3 linked regions of the Thiocapsa bogorovii genome follow. The protein of the gene in region 1 binds, or shares a complex with, the protein of each later gene. Links are inferred from orthologs where the notes say so. Each region holds a gene or a part of one and is shown in the gene's direction. Other genes may lie near its edges. The genes, in order: holB, dnaX and dnaN.

The links.
Region 2: the proteins of holB (region 1) and dnaX are in contact, whole or in part, in a cryo-EM structure (PDB 8GIZ), measured with the Escherichia coli proteins. The link is inferred for Thiocapsa bogorovii from one-to-one orthologs.
Region 3: the proteins of holB (region 1) and dnaN are in contact, whole or in part, in a cryo-EM structure (PDB 8GIZ), measured with the Escherichia coli proteins. The link is inferred for Thiocapsa bogorovii from one-to-one orthologs.

Annotation. Positions count from the first base shown.
Region 1 is NZ_CP089309.1:5,320,578-5,328,360, forward strand. Bases 2,187-5,185 are described here. They hold holB (DNA polymerase III subunit delta'), read left to right. Parts: upstream 2,187-3,171; coding sequence 3,172-4,200; downstream 4,201-5,185. Other genes in these bases: mltG (endolytic transglycosylase MltG), read left to right, coding at 2,187-2,477; tmk (dTMP kinase), read left to right, coding at 2,474-3,175; LT988_RS23700 (PilZ domain-containing protein), read left to right, coding at 4,204-4,575; LT988_RS23705 (TatD family hydrolase), read left to right, coding at 4,775-5,185. Outside these bases: fabF (beta-ketoacyl-ACP synthase II), read left to right, coding at 1-537; pabC (aminodeoxychorismate lyase), read left to right, coding at 652-1,479; more of mltG, read left to right, coding at 1,464-2,186; more of LT988_RS23705, read left to right, coding at 5,186-5,548; pap (polyphosphate:AMP phosphotransferase), read right to left, coding at 5,633-7,210; LT988_RS23715 (NfeD family protein), read left to right, coding at 7,447-7,783. UniProt on the Escherichia coli protein: Part of the beta sliding clamp loading complex, which hydrolyzes ATP to load the beta clamp onto primed DNA to form the DNA replication pre-initiation complex.
Region 2 is NZ_CP089309.1:4,516,967-4,524,642, forward strand. Bases 4,785-7,676 are described here. They hold dnaX (DNA polymerase III subunit gamma/tau), read left to right. Parts: upstream 4,785-5,312; coding sequence 5,313-7,040; downstream 7,041-7,676. Other genes in these bases: LT988_RS20045 (YbaB/EbfC family nucleoid-associated protein), read left to right, coding at 7,227-7,550; recR (recombination mediator RecR), read left to right, coding at 7,566-7,676. Outside these bases: LT988_RS20015 (IS1380-like element ISTro1 family transposase), read left to right, coding at 2-1,396; LT988_RS20020 (hypothetical protein), read left to right, coding at 1,904-2,446; LT988_RS20025 (fumarylacetoacetate hydrolase family protein), read right to left, coding at 2,620-3,435; LT988_RS20030 (hypothetical protein), read right to left, coding at 3,477-4,751. UniProt on the Escherichia coli protein: Part of the beta sliding clamp loading complex, which hydrolyzes ATP to load the beta clamp onto primed DNA to form the DNA replication pre-initiation complex.
Region 3 is NZ_CP089309.1:2,816,368-2,823,951, forward strand. Bases 1-2,800 are described here. They hold dnaN (DNA polymerase III subunit beta), read left to right. Parts: upstream 1-750; coding sequence 751-1,851; downstream 1,852-2,800. Other genes in these bases: dnaA (chromosomal replication initiator protein DnaA), read left to right, coding at 1-559; recF (DNA replication/repair protein RecF), read left to right, coding at 1,864-2,800. Also shown: more of recF, read left to right, coding at 2,801-3,000; gyrB (DNA topoisomerase (ATP-hydrolyzing) subunit B), read left to right, coding at 3,238-5,643; LT988_RS12775 (lysophospholipid acyltransferase family protein), read right to left, coding at 5,640-6,416; gmhB (D-glycero-beta-D-manno-heptose 1,7-bisphosphate 7-phosphatase), read right to left, coding at 6,409-6,954; glyS (glycine--tRNA ligase subunit beta), read right to left, coding at 7,012-7,584. UniProt on the Escherichia coli protein: Confers DNA tethering and processivity to DNA polymerases and other proteins. Acts as a clamp, forming a ring around DNA (a reaction catalyzed by the clamp-loading complex) which diffuses in an ATP-independent manner freely and bidirectionally along dsDNA.

The DNA of each region.
Region 1 (7,783 bases):
GGCGCCGGGGTCGTGGTGCTCGAGGAGTATGAGCGGGCCAAGGCGCGCGGCGCACCCATCTATGCCGAGCTGGTCGGTGTCGGGATGAACTCCGATGCCTTCCATATGACTGCGCCGTCGGAAGACGGTGAAGGCGCCTGTGAATGCATGCTGCTCGCTCTCGCGGACGCAGGTCTCGACAAGGACCAGGTGCACTACATCAATGCGCACGGCACCTCGACACCCGCGGGCGACGCAGCCGAGACGATGGCCATCAAGCGCGCGTTCGGACAGCGCGCCTACGAGATCCCGGTCAGCTCGACCAAGTCGATGACCGGTCACATGTTGGGTGCTGCCGGCGGGGCGGAGGCGATCTTCACGATCCTCGCCATTCGCGATCAGACCGCGCCTCCGACCATCAACTACGAGACTCCGGATCCGGACTGCGATCTCGACTACGTCCCCAATACCGCCCGAGAGATGCGCATCGATGTCGCATTGACCAACTCCTTCGGATTCGGCGGTACCAACGGGACCCTCGCTTTCCGCCGACCCTAGGGTCGGTTCGCGAATCGAGTTCGACGCCGCTTGGTCGGTCCGTCGCCTTCCTCTCCGATCGACGATCCGTCGGCTGACGACAGCGCCTCCGGTGCGATCGGGACTCGACGCGTCTTGGTCGACGGGCTTGAGCATGATCGGCTTCCTGTCGGGGATCGCGGTCTGCACTATGGCGACGGGCTGTTCGAGACCATTCTGATCCGCGAGGGAATGCCTTGTCTGTGGAACCGCCATCTGGCGCGTCTCGCGCTCGGCGCCGATCGGCTGGGGATCCCGCAGCCCTCGCGATCGGTTCTGCGCGAGGAGGCTGTTCGGATCTGCGCGGCACTCGATGATGGCATTCTGAAGCTGATCGTCACCCGCGGCGTCGGCGGTCGCGGTTATCGGCCTCCGGCCTCGCCGCACCCCCGGCGCATCTTGCTGGCCTATGCCTCGCCTCCGAACGTCGATCCGCTTGCGCACGGGGGTGTCGCGATCCGATATTGCGAGACACCAGCGTCCGTGAATTCGCGTCTGGCCGGGATCAAGCATCTCAACCGTTTGGACGCGGTGCTTGCCCGACAGGAATGGGACGATCCGCAGATCGCCGAGGGTCTGATGTGCGACGACGCCGGTGACGTCGTGGGCGGGACGATGACGAATCTCTTTGTCTGGAACGGTGTCGCGCTCGCCACGCCTGCGGTGACGCGCAGCGGCCTTGCCGGAACGGTGCGTTCGGTCGCACTCGAAGCGGCGGCGCGGGCCGGGATCGCTTGTGTCGAGCGCCCCGTCTCGCGAAGGATGCTCGAGGATGCCGTCGGACTCTTCCTGACGAACGCGCGGATCGGCGTCTGGCCGGTTGCTCGCCTTGCGGGGCGCGGGTTCGACCCCGACCGGCTGCCCGTCGATCTCTTGAAACAGATCCGCCGATTGGCACAGACACCTGAATGGCCCGATCCATGATCAAGCGCGCCTTCCTTGTTTCGATGCTTGCTGCAGGCGCACTCGGCGTCGGTCTCTTGCTCGACTACGGCGCCTTCGTCAAGGCGCCGGTGCCCTTGCCGGAGAAGAGTACGATCATCGATATCCCGCGCGGGACCTCGCTGCGCACATTGGCGCGCCGGATGACCGACGAGGGGATCCTGAAACACCCCTACTATTTCATCGCCTTGGCCTACCGGCAAGGTGACCAGGCGCGAATCAAGGCCGGCGAATTCGAGCTGACCGCCGGGATGACCCCGGTCGACGTCTTGGCGCGCATCACCTCGGGCCAGGTCGTTCAGCATCCCGTGACCCTGGTCGAGGGCTGGACCTTCCGGCAGGCGGTCGCGGCGATCGACGCCCAGGATCGTTTCACGGGTGAGCTGTCGGATCTCTCCGACGAGGCCCTGATGGCCAAGCTCGGTCGCCCCGGCGAGCATCCGGAAGGGCGCCTCTTTCCGGACACCTACCGCTTCCCGCGCGGTACGCCGCGTCTGTCGGTTCTACAACGCGCCTTCGAGCGCATGGAACAGGTCCTGGCAGAAGAGTGGGCCGGTCGCCGCGACGGGCTCCCGATCGACAGCCCCTACGAGGCCCTGATCCTCGCATCGATCGTCGAGAAGGAGACGGGCGCCGCGCATGAACGCCCGGAGATCGCGGGTGTCTTCGTGCGCCGCCTGCGCAAGGGGATGCGTCTGCAGACCGATCCGACGGTGATCTACGGCATGGGCGATCGTTACGAGGGCCGCATCCGACGCGCCGATCTGCGCGAGGCCACCGCTTATAACACCTATGTCATCGACGGCCTTCCGCCGACACCCATCGCCCTGCCGGGGCGGGCCGCTATCCATGCCGTGCTCAATCCCACGGACGGGGACAGCCTCTATTTCGTCTCGCGCGGCGACGGCACCCACGTCTTCTCGGCCACGCTCGACGCGCACAACCGAGCGGTTCGCCGCTATATCCTTGGTGAGCCATGAGCCTTTCGAGCGCGGTGAAGTCAAAGCGGGAGCGGGGCTGCTTCATCACCCTCGAAGGTATCGAGGGTGCCGGGAAATCGACACACATCGCCCCGCTCTCGACGCTTCTGGCTTCGATGGGGCTTCGCGTCGTGACGACGCGCGAACCCGGAGGATCGCCGATCGCCGAGCGGATCCGCGCCTTGCTGCTCGATCCGGGCAACACCGGGATGGACGAGACCGCCGAGCTGCTCCTCATGTTCGCGGCGCGGGCGGAGCATCTGAGCAAGACGATCCGACCTGCCCTGGAATCCGGTGCCTGGGTGCTTTGCGATCGCTTTACCGACGCGACCTACGCCTATCAAGGAGGGGGGCGCGGCTTGGATCCGCGGCGCATTGCGGCCCTCGAGACACTGGTGCAGGGCGACTTGCGGCCGGATCTGACGCTCCTTTTCGATCTCGCGCCTGCGCTCGGGCTTGCGCGCGCACGCGGCCGCGGGGCCGCCGATCGTTTCGAGTCGGAGACCCTGCACTTCTTCGAGGCGGTGCGCGCGGTCTATCTCGAACGGGCGCGTGCGAGCCCCGAACGCTATTACCTAATCGATGCGGCTGCACCCTTGAGCGACGTCGGCGAGCAGGTGGAGCAGGCCTTGCGAGCCCTGATCGAGACCCGTCGGGGCGAGACCGTCGATGTGTCCGGCACCGGAGAAGAGGCGTGACCGGGCCGATACCGCTCGCATTGGATGCCCCTTTGCCCTGGTTGGCCGAGGATTGGATGCGCCTGGATCGAGCCAAAGCAGACGGTCGGCTCGCGCATGGCCTCTTGTTCAGCGGAGCGCGCGGCATCGGCAAACGTCATCTTGTCGAGCTGCTGGCTCGGTCGATGCTGTGTGGCGCACCGACGGCGGACGGACTCGCCTGCGGACGCTGCGACGATTGCACCCTCATCGCCGCCGAGAGCCATCCCGATCTGTTGCGCGTCGGCCCGGATCCGGATGCGAAATCCGAAGAGATCCCGGTGGCGGCGATTCGCGCGCTCGTGGATCGGGGCGCACTGACGCCGAGCCGAGCCGCATGGAAGGTGACCCTCGTGGATCCTGCGGATCATCTCAACGCCGCTGCCGCGAATGCCCTGCTGAAGACTCTCGAAGAGCCGCCGGGGGCGGCTCTCATCGTTCTGGTCACGGAGCAACCCGGGCGCCTGCCGGCGACGATCCGCAGCCGCTGCCGACAGATCCGCATCCCGACACCGTCAACTGCGGACGCGCTGGTTTGGCTGTCCGGGCGAATCCCCGAAGAGACCGCCGAATTGCGCCTCTGCCTTGCGCACGGCGGTCCGCTGCGCGCGTTGGAGGAGCTCGACAACGCCAGGCTGGAGCAGCGGCGTGAGCGGATCGCCGGGTTTCTCGCGGTCGCGCGCGGGGAGCGTGACCCGCTGGTGGAGGCTTCCGCCTGGAACGGCCTCGGACCACGGCTATGCTTGGATTGGTTGGCCGGCTGGCTGGTCGACCTGGTGCGTCTTGCCGCAAGCGAGCATCCGGCGCAGCTCGCCAACCCGGATCAACGCGAGGCCTTGCGAGCGCTTGCAGGGCGTCTGGAGCCGACCGCCCTGCACCGGCTGCTGCAGCGGGTCCTGCGTGCACGTGCCCTGGTGGAAACCAGGGCGAACCCCCAATTGCTCTTGGAATCCTTGTCGATCGAATGGCTCCGCGTCGGCGCGGGCCAAGCCATCAGGAGGTCTTGACCCATGGCGACACCGGGCGCGTCCACCGGGTCCCTCGCGGGACAGCAACGTATCCTCAGTTTCGCGATCAAGGACAAGGCTGCGCTCTACGCCGCATTCATGCCCTTTGTCAGAAACGGGGGGCTCTTCATCCCGACGACGAAGCGCTACCAGCTCGGCGACGAGATCTTTCTTCTGCTGCAGTTGATGGAGGAGACCGAGCGTATCCCGGTTGCCGGTAAGGTGGTTTGGGTGACGCCGCCGGGTGCCGAGGGCAGTCGTGCGATCGGTGTCGGCGTGCAGTTCAGCGACCAGGACAAAGGGATGGCCCGCCGCAAGATCGAGGACTATCTCGTCGGCGCCCTCAACTCGGATCGTCCGACACACACCATGTAAACCGCGTCCAGAGCAATATGCTTCATTTTCACTGTGCGTATGGCTTTGGAGACATCCTCGATCGCGGTGAGACGCAGTTTAAAATTTAATCTTTTTCAATAATTTACACTGCGCCAACTCCGACAGTCGTCGGAGCTGGCGCGGCCAAGCCATTCCAACAAATTACGCATACCGCACCGGGCGCGGTTTAGGAGAGCGGATGCTCGTCGATTCCCATTGTCACCTCGATCGTGTCGATCTTCGCCGATACGATGGCAACTTCAACGCGCTCGTGCAGGCGACCGCAGATGCCGGTGTCACGCACATGCTCTGCGTCTCGATCGACCTGGAGCATTATCCGGACATGCGACGCCTCGTCGATCCCTTCGAGCAGATCGCTGTTTCGGTCGGCGTGCATCCGAATCAGGAGCACGGAGAGGAGCCGACCGCGGAGACCCTGGTGTCTCTGGCGGCGGATCCGCGGAACGTCGCGATCGGCGAGACCGGATTGGACTATTTCCATCGCGATCTGGATCCGGCCCTTCAGCGCGAACGTTTCCGCGTCCACATTGCAGCGGCACGCGCATGTGGCAAGCCGCTGATTATCCACACGCGCGATGCGCGCAAGGATACGATCTCGATCCTCCGCGAGGAGGGCGCCGACGCTGTCGGCGGCGTGCTGCACTGCTTCACAGAGAATTGGGAGATGGCGAAGGCCGGGATGGACCTGGGTTTCTATGTCTCCTTTTCCGGGATCGTCACCTTTAAGAATGCCGAGGAGCTGCGCGACGTCGCGCGTCGCGTTCCGCTCGATCGCCTTCTCATCGAGACGGATTCGCCCTACCTTGCGCCGATGCCGCATCGCGGCAAACCCAACGAGCCCAAGATGGTCGCCCATGTCGCGAGCCGAATCGCCGAGCTTCGCGGGATGGATCCGGCAGAGATTGCCTCGATCACGCGGGAGAATTACTTCCGTCTGTTCGCCATCGCCTAAACCGCGTCCGGAGCGAGATGCCCGTTTTCGAGTGAGCTCGACGTTCTTTGTATCCACAACCCTTCGCGGGGACGCGGTTTAGGATCATGACTCCGACTTGCCGTTCGATCCCTTCTTCCCCTCCTCGGGACGCTTTTCACCGCACGGCAGGTAACCGGCCGTGGGCTCGGGGTCGCGCTTGAGCGCTTCGCGCACGGTGTCGCAGACGGTCTTGAGCACCTTCACGCGCGCGTAGGGTTTGTCGTTGCCTTCCACCAGGGTCCAAGCCGCATGCTTGGTGCTGGTGCGCACCACCATCTCGTTGATCGCATCCTTGTATTGCGGCCATTTCTCGCGGTTGCGCCAGTCGTCGTCGGTTATCTTGTATTGCTTGTACGGGACAGCTTCGCGGTCCTTGAAGCGCTTGAGCTGCTCGTCTTGGCTGATGTGGATCCAGAATTTGAGTAGGATGACGCCGCTGTCCACGAGCTGCTCTTCGAAGCGATTGATCTCCGAGTAGGCGCGACGCCATTCGGCATCGCCGGCGAAGCCCTCGACCCGCTCGACCAGAACGCGTCCGTACCAGGATCTGTCATAGAGGGTGATATAGCCCGCCCGCGGGACGTGACGCCAGAAGCGCCACAGATAGTGGTGCGATTTCTCCTCGTCGGTGGGCGCGGCGACCGGGATCGTGCGATAGAGACGCGCGTCGACTGCGGTCGTGATCCTGCGGATCGCGCCGCCTTTACCGCCCGCATCGACACCCTCGAAGACCAGAACAGTCGATCGCTTCTTGTTGTAGGCGCTCCAAGCCAGCTCGTTGATCTCGGTCTGCAGGCGCTTCATCTCCGCCTTGTAGGTGTCCTTGTCCAAGGCGAGCGAGAGATCCAGTTGATCCAGGAGCGTGATCTGGGCATTCGCACCGCTCGGGAGCTCCGGACTCCCGCTGCTGGCCTTGACGCTATCCGAGGGGGTCTCTCCCAACCGCGAGCGGATGGCGTGCAGAAGGGTTTTGCCGACAGTCAAGTCCCGGTAACGCCTGTCTTCGGCCTCCACCAGATACCAGGGGCAGACGCCTCGGTCGGTGTGGCGGATGACACGCTCGGCGACCTGCTCGAATGCGGCGTACTGCTCGGAGAATTTGCTCTTGTCCGGGAGCATCTTCCAGCGACTCTTGTCGTCGCGCGAGAGCTCTTTCAGGCGCGATTTCTGTTCCTCTTCGGACATGTGGAACCAGAACTTCAGAATGAGTGCGCCGTCTTGGATCAGCATGCGCTCGAAATCGACGATGCGGTTAAGCTCCCCGTCGAGCTCCGCATCGCTGCAATGACCCTGGAAGCGATGCTCGATCGGGGTCTGATACCAGCCGCCGAAGAGGATCGAGATCTCGCCGCGGGGCGGCATCGAACGCCAGAAGCGCCAGTAGCGCGGACGCGCGCGTTCCTCGTCGGTCTCGTCCCAGAAGGCGAAGGTTTGAACACCGCGGGTATCCAGCCATTCGTTCAGCCGGTTCACCACCTCGCCCTTTCCTGCCGCCTCGACGCCCGAGATGAGAACAACGACCGGGATATCGGAGTCTTTCAGGTCGCGTTGGGCCGAAAGAAGCTCGGTGCGCAGCTGTTCCTGCTGCTCTTTGAAGTCGTCCTTGCTGACCGAGCGGCCAACTTTTGTCGATTCGAACATGCGTCTTATCCTCAATGATGCGGGATCCGCTTCCGCGTCCCGGGCACGCAAAGCGGGAAACGGTAGACTTCGGGGGTATGTTCTTCGCAAGGGACGGATCGAGCAAGCGCTCTAACGCGATTGATTTTCCGAAGATCGGCTGGTCCGGCGGCATCGGCGTATGCCATGCGGTCGTTCGGATGGTAAAGTCCCGGCTGATCCCGGCAACGGATGGAGCGATCGGTGCGAGCCTTTCCATGATCGACTGGACCTTTACCCCTGCCTCCCTCTGGACCCTGATCGGTGTCGTGCTGATCCTGTCCGAGCTTGCGCTGCCCGGCGTCATTGCCGTCTTCTTCGGCATCGCCGCGCTGTTGGTCGGATTGCTGCTGTTCCTCGATGTCCCGATCGACCCGCCCGCACAGATCCTGCTTTTCGGTGTACTCGGCGCCGCGCTTCTGTTGTTCGCGCGCCATCGCCTCAAGCCCTGGTTTCGGGGTCAGGTGGAAACCGGCGGGAGCGGCAGTGAGGTGTTGCCGGAAGGCACCCCGGCACGGGCACAGACCGATTTTGTGCGCGGAGCGGGTGTCGTGT
Region 2 (7,676 bases), 800 kb from region 1 along the record:
CATGCCCGAGTCTACCCCGGAACAGCTGCGTTTTCCCCCGGTCGCCGGTTTCACGGTCCGCGGCGACTTCGACGGCGGCGCCATGTCGTCTGACTTTGGCCCCATGATTCTGCGCGGGGTTGATCGGCAGATCGGCCTGACCGAGCGGTTGAGCGCAGCGATCGATGATTGGCGCCATCCGTCCTACACCACCCATCCGATGCGTGAGCTGATCGCGCAACGGGTCTACCAGATCGCCTGTGCTTACGAAGACGGCAACGACGCCAATGCGCTGCGCCGTGATGCGCTGTTCAAGCTGGGGCTGGAGCGCAAGCCGCTGGATGCGACGACGGACCTGGCCAGCGGGCCGACCTTCTCGCGTTTGGAGAATGGGGTCGGCGCGCGCGACCTCTACCGCATGGCGCAGGCCTTCGTCGAGGCCTTCATCGCCAGCTACCCGAAGGCGCCGCAGGTGATCGTGCTCGATATGGACCACTCCGAAGACGCCACCCATGGCCAGCAGGAGTTCGCGTTCTACAATCATCACTACGGCAACCATTGCTACTTGCCGCTGTTTCTCTTCGAGGGCCTCTCGGGGAAGTTCATCACCGCGGTGCTGCGTCCCGGCAAGCGCCCCACCGGCGCCGAGAACGCGATGATCCTCAAGCGCGTGCTCAAGCGGCTGCGGGCCGCGTGGCCACGCACACGCATCATCCTGCGCGGCGACGGACACTTCTCCAACCCCGAGTTGATGGCCTTGGCGATGGCCGATCCGTTGACGGATTTCATCTTCGGCCTGGCGGGTAACCGGGCTCTCACGCCACGGGCCGAGCCGTTCTTGGCCGACGCCCGCAAGCTCCATGCGCTGCGCATCGAGAACGCCCGGCGCGCCGACGCCGACGTACCCGAGCGGACCCGCACCTACCACGAGGTTGACTACCGTGCCGGTTCCTGGCCCGGCGCGTGTCGGACCATCCTCAAAGCCGAGGTGACGGCGCGCGGCGACAACCTCCGCTTCGTCGTCACCTCCTTGGACTTGCCCAGTCCCGAGTGCGTCTACCGCGATCTGTACTGCGCGCGCGGCCAGGACGAGAACTTCATCAAAATGATCAAGAACGATCTGGCCAGCGATCGCACTTCCGACAGCACCTTCTTGGCCAATCAGATGCGCTTGTTCTTCTCCTGCGCCGCTTACGTCTTGCACCAAACGCTGCGCACCGAGGTCCTCGTCGGCACGGAACTGGCCAACGCCCAGCCTGCCACCGTGATCATCAAACTGTTCAAGCTCGCCGTGCGCGTGGTGCAGTACAAAGACCGCGTGCGCCTGCACCTGCCCTCGAGCTGTCCGGTCAAGACGCTGTTGCAGCAGGTCACCGAGAGGCTCTTCAACGCGCAGCCCCGGGCGGCGCCCGCCTAGACGCACATACATCCCCGCACGGGGATTTCAGCACGCGCACGACGACTATGCCCACCTCGGGCAGGGCATCGTACGCCTGCGCGGCGACAAAACTACTCGTGCCCCGTTGATCAAGCCCGTTGCCGCTCGGTATTTCCACCATTCAACCCCCGCGGCGTCCCGGTCATCGCCCTCGGTGACGCCCAGCGCCGCGCAAATCCGCGAGGCCAGTGTCGGCTGTGTCGGTTTATGAAACATCCGGGTTAGAATTTTATCATTTTTAATCTCTTGAACCGTGCCGTCTCCAGTGGTTGTTAAATCCGCCGGGGCCGATCCCATCCAAAAACATCGCATACCGCGCTGGGCGCGGTTTAATGCTCCCCGACCGGCGCGATTGTGCCTAAACTGACGGTGTGCTCACCGGGCAAGGAATAGGAATCGACGTCGTCTTGACCGGCACCGATCATTTGGTCCGGCTCAACCGTTCGGTCCGCTCGGTTTAGCGGTCGTCTTGCGCGGAGAACGCTTATGACCCCACGCCATCTCGTCGCCCTGTTGCCGATCTTGATCGGGGCCTGCGGACTCGTGCCGCCGAATCATCTCGGCGGGATCGGCGCGACCGTTTCGCCGATGGACTATGGTCGGCGTCTCTGCGCGCACCTGGATCCGGAGTCTTATTCCTCCTGCGTGAGCCAGGTGTTGGACGAGATCGACCGCGGCCAACCGAGTCCGCTGCCGCCGGGCTACTCGACCTCCGGCCCCTTCGCCGTCATCATGGACGGCGAGGTCTACGTCGGTGACTACCGCTCCTCGCCCTTTATGGCCGATTTCCGTGTCTCCAGCAGCCGGAACGGCTGCCGCGGCAGCTACAACGCCTTTACGGGCTCGGCCGACGCCATCTTCGACGTCTATTGCACCGACGGGCGCAGCGGCTGGGCCGACATCATCCGCGCAAGCGACGGCCGCAACGGCATCGGCAAGATCGCCCTCGACGACGGAACCGAGGGCAGTATCGTCTTCGGTCATTTGCCGCTCGGCGGTGTGGATCAGGCGCGGAACGACCCGCTGTAGGGCCTCCTACCCCAGCCGGGAGGGTGGACGAGCGAGAGCGAAGTCCACCGAACCTGCGCCGGCGTTGGTGGACCGGGCTGCGCTTGTACACCCTACGGCGCTTGTGCACCCTACAGCTCTCGTAAGCTGCCGAATCTGCGGCCGAAAACCGAGATCCAGTAACCAACCTTCCCTCAGGCGAGGCTCTGCGCCTGCACCACTGGGTTCTCCAGCGCACCGATCCGCTCGATCTCGACCGTGACCCGGTCCCCTGCGCTCAGAAACAGCGGCGGGGTGCGTGCGAAGCCGACACCGGGCGGGGTGCCCGTGATGATGACCGTGCCCGGCAGGAGTGTGGTGTCGCGGCTGAGGAATGCGATCAGCTCGGCGATGGTGAAGATCATGTCGCTGGTATGGCCAGTCTGGACCCGCTCTCCGTTGAGCGTGCAAGTGACGTTCAATGCCTGGGGGTCCGGAATCTCGTCGGCGGTGACCAGGACCGGTCCCAGGGGGCAGAAGCTGTCGAAGCTCTTGCCGCGAATCCATTGGCCGGCGCCGCCTTCCTTTTGCCAGCGCCGTGCCGAGATGTCGTTGGCGCAGGTGTATCCCAGCACGTAATCGAGCGCGGACGCGAAGGAGACGTCGCGCGCCGTGCGACCGATGACCACGGCCAGCTCGGCCTCGTAGTCGACCTCGGGGCCTTGCTCGCAGGCATTCGGGAGGATGATGGGCTCGCCCGGATCCGTGATCGCCGTGGTGGGTTTCATGAAGACGACCGGGGTGGACGGAATGGCGGCCCCGGTCTCCTCGGCGTGGGCGCGATAGTTCAGGCCGATACCGTAGACGTTGACGGGTGTGACCGGCGCCAGCCAGCGCGCCACCGCGATCTCGTCGGTAGTCTCGGTCAGGCCCTCGTAGAGGTGACCGCCGAGCCGGACGGCATGCGAGGTGTCGATCGGGGTGCCGAAATGGACGGTGCCGTGGGTGTCGAGAAAGCGGGCGATCTTCATGGTCTCGGGTTCCCGTCTAGGGCGGATGGTGGATGTGGGTCTCAGCCGGCGCTGCGGGTCCGCAGCTGCTCGGTGAGTTTCTGGAATTCGCGCTGCATCTCCAGGTTCTCGAAGGGACGCAGTGTCGGGACCTGCCGATTCATCAGGCCGTCGAGAAGCTGTTGGCTGGATCGCACCAGGTTCACCAGCTCGCCGGAGACCCGGACGGTCTCGTAGGTGTTCCAGGCGGCGGCAATATCCTTCTCGAGCTCCCGTCTGGCTTGCTTCACCTGGGTGGCCTGCTCCCTGAGATAGCGGCGATAGATCTCGGCGGCCTGCACGGTCAACTGCTGTGCCTCCAGGTTGGCCGCGAGCACGTCCCGGCGCCCCGGCGACTCGCGCTGGAGTTGTCGGGTCTCGCCGGAGAGCTCCTGAGCACGCGCGATGATGGCGTCGATCTGCGGGATGTACTGCTCCCCGATCGCCTCCTCGATCTGCAGGTGCATGCGGTTGAGCGCCTGCAGCAGGACGACATAGAGGCCGTAATAGCGTCGCGCGCTCTGCAGGTCCTCGCCGCTTTGGGCGACCAGGACCTCCAGCTGAGCGGTGACCGCCTTGACGTTGTCGAAGAGGATGCCGAGGTCGATCATGTTGTCGCCGACGACGGTCGAGAGCAGCAGCTCGAGTTGATCGTCGGCCAGGACGAGCCCCATTACGCGCAGCTCGTCGGAAAACTCCCGCTTCACCGCGGCCAGCTCGCCGTTGCGACGATCGATGTCGTCCTCCAGCGATTGGATCAGTCGATCGTAATCGGCGACCGTCTTCTTGAGGGTGGACTCCGCCGGGGCAGCGATGCGTTTCTGTCGGGCGTCGGCGATCTCGGCACGGTCCTTCTCGATCTCGCTTTGGAGGATCCGGATCCGCTCGCGGTAGTTTTGGACCGGCGAGGTGGAGAGGATCTCCACCGCGGTGTCGAGCAGGGCATTGATCTCCTCGCGATTGGAGCGCTGGTCGGTCCCGAACCAGGTCTTCTCGGGCAGCTCGCCGTGTCGCTCTTCCAGGGCCAGCGCCGAATCCAGTGTCGGGACGACCGAACCCCAGACTTGGGCGAAGTCCTGATCGTCGGCGAAGAGTCCTTTGGCATCGGCGACCGCTCGGTCGGCAAAGTCGCGCGAGCGTTGCCACCAGTCGGTCGCGGTCTCGAGGGTTCTGTTCCAGACGTCCGGTTGGGTGTCGGAGGGCGCGGCTGCGGGGAGCTCGGTCTCGGCGGCGAGATTGCCGTCGGCGCCGATGACCAGCGTCCCGAGTAGAAGGATGAGTGGAGCGTTAGCACGCATGGGGATCAGGATGCCTCGGCGGGTCTGTTTGCACGGGTCCCGAGTCGGCGGGTTCCGCCGTGTCGGATGCTCGGACCCGGCCACGGGTCGGACACCACAAGTCTGCCATGCCCGGGCGGTCGGGTCGATTCGGGTGTCGGGCGTTTGTCTTCGCTCTCGGGCTTTGTTAACCTTGCGCGTCGATTCGGGGCTTGGCCTCGGTTCGGATGTCATGGTGGCTTGCGCCGGTCCCCTCGCAACGCGAAACCGTGAACCCGGTCAGGCCCGGAAGGGAGCAGCCGCAGCGGTTGAAGCGTGTGCCGGGGTGTGGCTGGCGTCGGCCGCCGCCCCGTCCCTAAGGTCCAAAGGGGCCTCGATTCCCGTTCGATCGGGGACGGACGAGCGAAGGACGCCGCGCATGTCATGAGGATCGACGGCCGTCGCCTACACGGCGCCCGAGGTCGCGCGGTCAAAGCCGGATGGACGACGCGGTGGCCACCGGGAAGATCCGGCGCCGGGAATGAGCGTTTCTATCCACCTCAGCCTCTGCCCCACACGGAATTCGTCCGACTCGAACTACGCATGTCCTACCAGGTGCTCGCCCGCAAATGGCGCCCCAAGAGCTTCGATGATCTGGTCGGACAATCGCATGTGGTCCGCGCACTCTCCAATGCGCTCGATCGCGACCAGCTCCATCACGCCTATCTCTTTACCGGCACCCGCGGTGTCGGCAAGACCACGCTCGCCCGTATCCTCGCCAAGGCGCTGAACTGCGAGGAGGGTGTGAGCGCGCGCCCCTGCGGGGTCTGCTCGGCCTGTCGAGAGATCGACGGCGGGCGTTTCGTTGATCTCATCGAGGTCGATGCCGCCTCGCGCACCAAGGTCGATCAGACCCGCGAGCTTCTGGACAACGTCCCCTATGCCCCGGCCCGTGCACGCTACAAGGTCTATTTGATCGACGAGGTGCACATGTTCTCCAACCATAGCTTCAACGCCCTGTTGAAGACCTTGGAGGAGCCGCCGCCGCATGTGAAGTTTCTGCTCGCGACGACCGACCCGCAGAAGGTCCCGATCACGGTGCTCTCGCGGTGTCTGCAGTTGAATCTGCGCCGTCTCTTGCCCGAGGAGATCCGCGCCAGACTCCAGCATGTCTTGGAGGCCGAGGGGCTCGAGTTTCAGGCCACCGCGCTGCCGTTGCTGGCGCGCGGGGCCGACGGCAGTATGCGCGACGGCTTGAGCCTGCTCGATCAGGCGATCGCCTTCGGCGGCGGGCGGGTCGAGGAATCGGGCGTGCGCACCATGCTCGGAACCCTACCCGGCGATCTGACGCTGGACCTGCTCGATGCGCTGGCGGCAGGCGACGGCGCGCGTGTCTTGTCCGAGGTCGAACGCGTGGCCTCGCTGACCCCGGATTTCGAAGAGCTGCTGCGCGAGCTGATCGCGCTGCTGCACCGCTTGGCACTGGTTCAGCAGGTGCCCGAGACGCTGGCCCCGGACGATCCGGATGCCGCGCGTTTGACGGCGCTGGCGGACCGGCTCCCGGCCGAGGATCTGCAGCTTTATTATCAGGTGGCGCTGACCGGGCAGGGCGACCTCTCGCTCGCCCCGGATCCGCGTGCCGGTTTCGAGATGGTCCTGCTGCGCGCCCTAGCGTTTCGACCGGCCTCCAACCGCGGCGAGCCGACGCGAGCGCCGGTGCGCCCCTCGACCTTGCGGGAGATCCCAGACGGCGGTCCGACCCGCCCGGCCGACTCCGCCGGCGCTGCGACCGGATCGCCTGCTTCCTCGCCAGGTTCCTCACCGGTCGCGATGCTGAGGCCCGTTGCCGAGTCGCGCGTCGCCGAGCCTGCGCCCGCACAGCATGCGAGGGCCGCCGCGCACGCGCCGACCGAGACCTCGCGCGCCGCGGTTCAGGTCACGCTCGGGTCACACGCGGATTGGCTGCATCTCGTCGATCGTCTGGAATTGGGCGGGATCGCGAGCCAGATCGCCCATCATTGCGATCTGAAAGGCTGGGCGGACGGGCGACTCTCGCTCGGCTTGGACCCGGCCGCGGAACATCTGCGCTCGCCGGGTGCGGAATCGCGCCTGCATGCTGCCTTGGAAAAGACCATGGGTACTGCGGTGAAGCTCGACATCCAGGTCGCGCGGCCGCAGCGCGAGACGCTCGCCCAGCGGCGCGAGCGCGAGACCGGCGAACGCCGCCAGGCGGCGGTCTCTGCGATGGAGGAGGATCCGGTTGCGCGCGCGATGCAGGACGAGCTCGATGCGAGCTGGATCGCCGGGAGTATCGAGCCGGCCGATCGATAGGCGTTTTTCGCGGATATTAGGTCGGTTCTCCGCTCGGAGAACCGGATGGTCCGATGTCGCATAGCGACGGATTCTTTGTGAAGAGATAGCCAACCGAGAAGAGAGGATGCGGGAGATGGACGGCGTTCGGCGCCGTGCGCTATCCCGCCTCGGCCATCCGGTCGGGGTTTCCCGCGACACAGCATGATGAAAGGCGGAATCGGCAACTTGCTCAAGCAAGCGCAGAAGATGCAGGAAGACATGAAGCTGGCCCAAGAACGGCTCGCCTTGGAAGAGGTCGTCGGCGAGTCCGGCGGCGGCATGGTCAAGGTGACCATGAACGGCCGCTATCAGGTCAGTCGGGTGGAGATCGACCCCGGTGTGATGGGCGACGACAAAGAGATGCTCGAGGATCTCATCACCGCTGCCGTGAACGGTGCAAGCCAGCGCGTGGCCGAGAAGGCCAAGGAGAACATGGCCGAGCTGACCGCCGGGTTGCCTTTGCCGCCCGGGATGAAGCTGCCCTTCTAGGCGCGGTCCGTCGCCGTGTCCGAGCGCCCGCTTCTCGGTCAATTGATCGATGCCTTGCGGTGCCTGCCGGGGGTCGGGCCGAAGTCGGCGCAGCGGATCGCCTTCCACCTGCTCGAGCGCGATCGC
Region 3 (7,584 bases), 2.5 Mb from region 1 along the record:
GAAGTCACGGTTCGGTTGGGGACTGACGGTGTCGATCGAGCCGCCCGACCTCGAAACAAGCGTTGCGATCCTGCACAGTAAGGCCAGCCTTTGGGGAGTGGATCTCCCGGAGGATGTTGCGTTTTTCGTCGGGCGGCGGATTCGCTCGAACATCCGAGAACTTGAAGGGGCGTTGCGGCGCCTCGTCGCGAACGCTCAGTTCACCGGCAAGCCCATCAGCATGGAACTGGCAAAACATGCGCTTCGGGATATGTTGGCCGCACAGGACAAACAGGTCAGTATCGAAAACATCCAGAAGACGGTGGCCGAGTATTTCAAGCTCCGGACTTCCGACATGATTTCGGCGAAACGAAGTCGCTCGATCGCACGCCCGCGACAGATCGCAATGGCGCTCGCGAAGGAGCTGACGAAGCATAGTCTCCCGGAAATCGGTCGAGCGTTCGGGGGCCGCGATCACACGACCGTCCTTCACGCCACTCGGACCATCAAAAACCTTCGCGACAGCGACGCATCGATCGAAGAGGATTACAAAAACCTGTTGAGAACTCTGACCTCATAGCTGTGGATAACGTGTTCACGGAAAACGCACGCAGTTGAAGGCGAGATTTATGCACAGGCTGCCCAGAGGTTGTGCCGGCCATAAGCCAGGTTGACGTGACTGTTTCGTAACGGATTGTGGGTTGCCGCACACTCATGCACAGGCCTTATTACTACAGGTTTTTTAAGTTTCTTAAGTATTAGGAGATCACGATGGAGCTCGTCGTCAACCGTGAAAGTCTATTGCCTGTGCTCAGCAAGGTCGTCGGCGTCGTAGAACGTCGACAAACTCTTCCGATCCTCGGGAACCTGTTGTTGTCGGCGTGCGATGACCGGGTCGACATCTGCGGAACGGATCTGGAAGTGGAGGTCAGAACGAGTTGTAGCGCGTCAGTTCCTCAAGAAGGGGAGACCACGCTGCCTGCGAGAAAGTTGATGGATATTTGTCGGAACCTAGCCGAAGGCACGGAGATCCGGTTTCGACTGAACAAGGAGCGTTGCGTCGTCACCGCTGGACGTGGTCGGTTTACGCTCGGGGTGCTGCCGGCGGCAGACTTCCCCTTGATGGACGCGGAGATCGATGGGGCGGATGTTAAGGTTCCCGAGGGTGTCCTGCGACAGCTTCTCGACAAGACGTCCTTCGCAATGGCCCAGCAGGATGTTCGCTATTACCTGAACGGTCTGCTGGTGGAGTGGGATCGCTCGGGGATTACGGCTGTCGGGACCGACGGGCATCGGCTGGCCAAGTTTCATCGAAGCCTGGATCTGGATCTTTCGGAGCGCGTTCAGGTCATCGTGCCGAGCAAGACGATCCTTGAGCTTCGTCGCCAACTCTCATCCACTGACGAGCCGGTCTCGGTTTCGGTTGGGTCGAGGAGTATTCGTCTGGCGGTCGGCGGGATGGTGATGACATCGAAGCTGGTCGATGGTCGTTACCCGGAATACGAACGGGTCATTCCGCGGGAGCTCGGCAAGGTTGCTCGGGTCAGCAACGATGCGCTCAAGCGAGCTTTGGCACGGACCTCGATTCTGTCGAACGAGAAGTACCGGGGTGTTCGATTGGCGTTCGAGGATGGCGTCCTGAGGCTTCAGGCGCACAATCCCGAGCAGGAAGAGGCGGAGGAGGAGATTGAGCTCGACTACAACGGGGAGTCCGTTGCCATCGGTTTCAACGTGGCTTACCTATCGGACGTTTTGGGGGCAGTCGAGGGTAGTGAGATCGAGGTCCGATTCAGCGATGCAGGGAGCAGTTCGGTGTGGCGCGGCGTCGGCGCCGAGGATGAAACGTATGTCGTTATGCCGATGCGTCTGTGATCGTAGGGGTTGATGGACGGTTTGATCGGTCCGCGACTATTGAGGCTGGGGGTCACGAATCTAAGGAACCTCCGCAGTGTGGATTTGGACCTTCGGAAAGAATCCCATCGGATCCTGCTGACCGGCGCCAACGGAGCAGGGAAGACCACGTTCCTCGAGGCCGTTTATCTCTTGTCCCGAGGCCGGAGTTTTCGGGGTCGCAAGGCAGGATCTTTGACGACGGACGGCGAGACTCGAACCCTGATCGAAGGGGTGTTTCGGGAGGCGGACTCATCGGGCGAGTCGACGCTGGTCTTCGAGCGGAGCAGGCGGGGTAGTCTGAGGCGGTACAACGGTGTCGCGATGGGATCGCTCCCGCCGAGCGACAGCCCGCTCCGGGTCAAGCTCGTGGGTGAGAATCCTCAGGCTCTTTTGGAAGGGGAGCCGATGCTCAGGCGTGGGCTTTTGGACTGGAACGTGTTCCACGTGGAACATCGACTTGGACGGTTGCGGGCCGATCTTCGTCGTGTCCTCGCTCAGCGGAATGCAGCGCTCCGACACGCCGGATCCGGCGTGTCCATCTGGGATCCGACGTTCGTCCAACTTTCCGCCCGTATTACGGAGAAACGCGAGGCCTTCGTAGACCTGTGGCGGACTCAATTCAGATCGCTCGCGAACCACTTTTCTTTCCTTGACGATTTCGAGCTTGTATTCGAGCGCGGTTGGCCCCGAGACAGCGACTTGACCGAAATCCTGGAGCAGGGGCGAAGTGCCGACATTCAGCGCGGGCAAACGCTCGCGGGAGCGCATCGAGCGGATATCGGAATCAGTCGGGACCGCGCTCCACCCCGACTCTCACGCGGGCAGGCAAAGGTTGCCGTGTGCCTTCTTCAACTCGCCGCGGAGCGCGTCCACCGCGGGAAAGGTCTTGCCCCGTCGCTTTGGCTTCTCGACGACATCGACGCCGAGCTCGACACCGCTACGGGCGATCGATTATGGCGCTTGTTCGAGGAAGCGGAGGGACAGCGGATGGTCGCTCGGTTGGGCTACCATCCGACCGAGATCAAGGATGGATCGATCCACCAAGACACGATGTTCCACGTGGAACAGGGTATCGTGACATCCGCTGCCGTCGCCGATCGTCCACCCCCCCCGACGTCCTTGCCTTGATGGCATCACCGGCCGATGTCCTTGATCTGCGCGCAGTACGGCGCCTGAAGCGCTTCGGCCTACGTTCCCGTATAATGGATCGTGCTTCGGGACAGTCTTGCCCCGGCGCCGACTCACCCGACTGCGATGCCCACCATGCTTCCACGAAGCGGTGATACAGTCATCGGCCAACGGCCAAGGGTCGCGCCGCAAGCGCTTGCGCGCCCTCCCACCGATCCATCATCTCGATCACGCCACATGACCTACGACTCAACAAACATCAAAGTCCTTCGCGGGCTCGACGCGGTCCGTAAACGGCCGGGCATGTACATCGGCGACACGGACGACGGTACCGGTCTGCACCACATGGTCTTCGAAGTCGTGGACAACTCCATCGACGAAGCCCTTGCCGGCCATTGCGACAACATTCGCGTCATCCTGCACGGAGACGGCTCGGTGTCGGTAAGCGACAACGGGCGCGGAATACCGGTCGACATCCACTCGGAAGAACAAAGGTCCGCGGCCGAGGTGATTCTCACGGTTCTCCACGCCGGCGGAAAATTCGACGACAATTCCTACAAGGTCTCGGGCGGACTCCACGGCGTCGGGGTCTCGGTCGTGAACGCACTCTCCGATCGCCTTCTCCTGAAGATTGCCAGAGGAGGGCGCCTGTATCAGCAGGAGTACCACCTCGGGGAACCCCAATATCCGCTCAAGCATGTCGGAGACACCGACGCAACAGGAACGGAAATTCGGTTCTATCCGTCTGAGCAGACCTTTACGCACATCGAATTTCACTACGATATCCTCGCAAAGCGACTCCGGGAACTCTCCTTCCTCAACTCCGGAGTCCGTATCGAGTTGTTCGAGGAGGCTACCGGTCGAGAGGACGTCTTCGAGTATCAAGGAGGGATCCGTGCCTTTGTCGAGCACCTCAATCAGAACAAAGAGCCGATTCATCCGAGCGTGATTCACTTCACTGCCGAGCGGCAAACGGTCACGGTCGAGCTCGCAATCCAGTGGAATAACGGCTATCAAGAAACGATCTTCTGTTACACCAACACAATCCCGCAAAAAGATGGCGGTACCCATCTGGCGGGACTTCGGGCCGGGTTGACACGAACCTTGAACGGCTACATCGAACGCGAAGGCCTAGACCGCAATCAGAAGGTCCGGCCGGTCGGCGACGATGCGCGCGAAGGCTTGACAGCGGTCCTCTCCGTGAAGGTGCCTGATCCGAAATTTTCGTCCCAGACGAAAGATAAGCTGGTCTCCTCGGAGGTCAAGGCGATCGTCGAATCGCTCGTGGTCGAGCAGCTGAACATTTTTCTCGAGGAGCAGCCGGGGGAGGCGAAAGCCATCGCCAACAAGATGCTCGAGGCCGCGCGTGCTCGGGAGGCGGCCCGCAAAGCGCGCGAGATGACACGGCGCAAGGGGGTGCTCGATGTGGCAGGGCTGCCGGGCAAGCTTGCCGACTGCCAAGAAAAGGATCCTGCCAATTCGGAGCTGTATCTGGTCGAGGGTGACTCGGCAGGCGGCTCCGCCAAACAAGGGCGTGACCGGGCCTTCCAAGCCATTCTCCCTCTCAAGGGAAAGATCCTGAACGTCGAGAAGGCCCGCTTCGACAAGATGTTGTCTTCTGCCGAGGTCGGGACACTCATCACCGCGTTGGGATGCGGGATCGGACGCGAAGAATACAACCCGGACAATCTGCGCTATCACCGAATCATCATCATGACGGACGCTGACGTTGACGGCGCCCATATTCGGACGCTCCTCTTAACCTTCTTTTATCGACAGATGCCCGAATTGGTCGAACGCGGCCACATTTTCATCGCCCAGCCGCCACTCTACAAAATCAAAAAGGGAAAGCAGGAGGAATACCTGCTCGACGACGCAGCACTGAATGGCGCCATGCTCCAAGCCGCACTCGACGGGGCTAACCTCCATGTCAATGCGGACACCGTACCTTTGGCAAGCACCGCGCTCGAAACGCTCGCGCGTGACTATCAGGTGTTCGTCGGGATTATCAAACGCCTGTCGACACGCTACGACGCAGTATTTCTCGATGAGTTGGCGAAAGCGCCGCCGCTTGACGATGCACTCGTGGGCGATGCTCAAGCTTTTGCCGATTGGCTGAGCGACATGGAGCGACGTTTGAATCAACTCGATTCAATCTCCCTGCATTACCGACTCGCTCTCAGTAGTCCGACATCGCTTCGACCGGACTCTCTGGAGCTGGTTCGATTGATTCATGGTATTCCCGAGAGCCGCATCATCCCTTTGGATTTCTTCCACACGGCGGATTATGCAAGGATCTTGGATTACGGACGGAAGGTCGCTGGATTGATCGAGCCGGGGGCCTACGTCGCACGCGGCGATCGCCGCAAGGAGATCACGGAGTTGGGCGAAGGGATCCGTTGGCTGCTCGCGGAGGCACAGCGTGGGCACAGCATCCAGCGCTACAAGGGCCTTGGAGAGATGAACCCCGACCAGCTCTGGGATACCACCATGAATCCGGAGACTCGGCGCCTGTTACGAGTCACCATCGAGGACGCCGTGGGCGCAGACCAGATCTTCACCACACTGATGGGGGATCATGTCGAGCCGAGACGGGAATTCATCGAGCGCAACGCGCTGAATGTCGAGAATCTCGATGTTTAGAGCGGGTTCGACCCCGGCAATGTGGCGACCGTGGATTCGATCCAGGCTTCCGCCGCAGCATTGATCTCGGTTGCGGTTCGACCGGCGGTGGGAATCGTTGGCCCGATGATCACGTCGATCGTTCCGGGTTCCTTACGGATGCTGCGCCGTCCCCAAAAGTAGCCCGCGTTGTGTGCGATCGGTACGACCGGCCTACCGCTGCGCTCGGCGAGGACAGCTCCACCGATCGCGTAGGGATGGCGGCAACCCGGTGCGACACGGGTGCCCTCGGGGAAAACGATCACCCAACGCCCGCTCTGCAACAGGTGCATACCTTCGCGCACGAGCTCGACGATCGCTCGACGACCCGCGGTCCGATCGATCGGAATACAGCGAAGGCGCTTCAAACCAGCCCCGAAGACCGGGATGCGCATCAACTCCTGTTTCAAGACCCAGCTTTGGCGGATCGGCAACAAAGCCCTCAAGGCGATGATGTCCCATGCCGACTGATGCTTGCTTAAGACAACCGCAGTCTCGACCGGCACCGTCTCCAGTCCGCTGACCCGGTAGTGCAGTCCACAGATCCATCGCAGTGCCCCCAGATTGAGCTTCGCCCACTGCTGTGCGAGCCGATCGAGACCCGATTCCGATACGATCGGACCGAGGACAAGCAGAAGTGTGGAGTAGACGATGACCGATCCGACCAAAAAGACCTCGTAGAGGATGGATCGGACCAGGATCAGAACCGAAAACAGCCCGGAGATCAGTCGATTCCTGAGTGTCGGGCTATCCATAGAGCAGGGCATCGACGGCGGAGGCCAGATCGGCATAGACCGGAACCCCGGCAAGATGCGAGGAACCGCCAGCCACAGTGTCTTCTCCTTTTCCCGTGCGAACCATCCAGGGATCGGCCCCGGCAGCCCTTGCCGCCAGGACATCGCCGAGTGAATCACCGACAAAGGGTACGCCCGGGAGCTTCACCGAAAGGCGCCTCCCGATTTCCTGGAGCATGCCCGGTCTGGGTTTGCGACAGTCGCAGCCGTCATCAGGGCCATGCGGGCAATAGACGATCATCTCGACTCGTCCTCCCTGTTCGGCCAACAGATCCCGAAGCTTGCGGTGCATGCTGTCGAGGTCGGCCGGTGTCAGCAGGCCACGCGCCAAACCCGATTGGTTGGTCGCCACGGCCACACGATACCCCGCGTGCGAGAGTCGCGCGATGGCATCGATACTGCCGGGCAACGGCATCCATTCATCGATGGATTTGACGAAATGTTCCGAGTCCGCGTTGATCACGCCGTCCCGATCCAGGATCACGACCCGCTCACCCATCACTGTTGCCCTCGAAGACAAAGAAGCAGCCTCCCCCTCGTCCGGTCGACGCGTTGATCATTCCTGGAGACGCGAGATGTCTGCGACCAGCAGGAACAGCCCGGCCAGTGAATGGAGCAGTCGAATGCGGTTCTCGCGGATCTCGGGATCGTCCACCATCACCATCACCTGATCGAAAAAGGCCTCGAGATCGCCCTCGAGCTCCGACAAAAGTTGCAACACTCCCATGTAGTCGCGGGCTTGCGCGAGTGGTAAGACCAGAGAAGACAGCTCCGCGACCCGAGCCGCAAGACGGATTTCGGCAGGCTCGTCGAGCAGCTCGCCGTTTGCCTCGAGACGGGCGGAGCCGACCCCGATGTCGATACCCGCTTTGCTTAGAATATTGCGGATTCGCTTGTTCGCTGCTGCCAGGGATGCGGAGCCACTCAGCGCTCTGAACGCCGTCACGGCGGCCAGGCGGGCATCGAGATCGGCGGGTACGGTGACCCCCGTCTGGAGGACCGCCTCGATCGTATCCCCGGCGACGCCACGCTCATGGTAGTAGCCCCGCAGCCGATCGATTACATATCCAAGCGCAGCAGCTTCGACATCCTTGCTCAAGAGCCCGGCCGGATAGCTGGATGCCGCCGA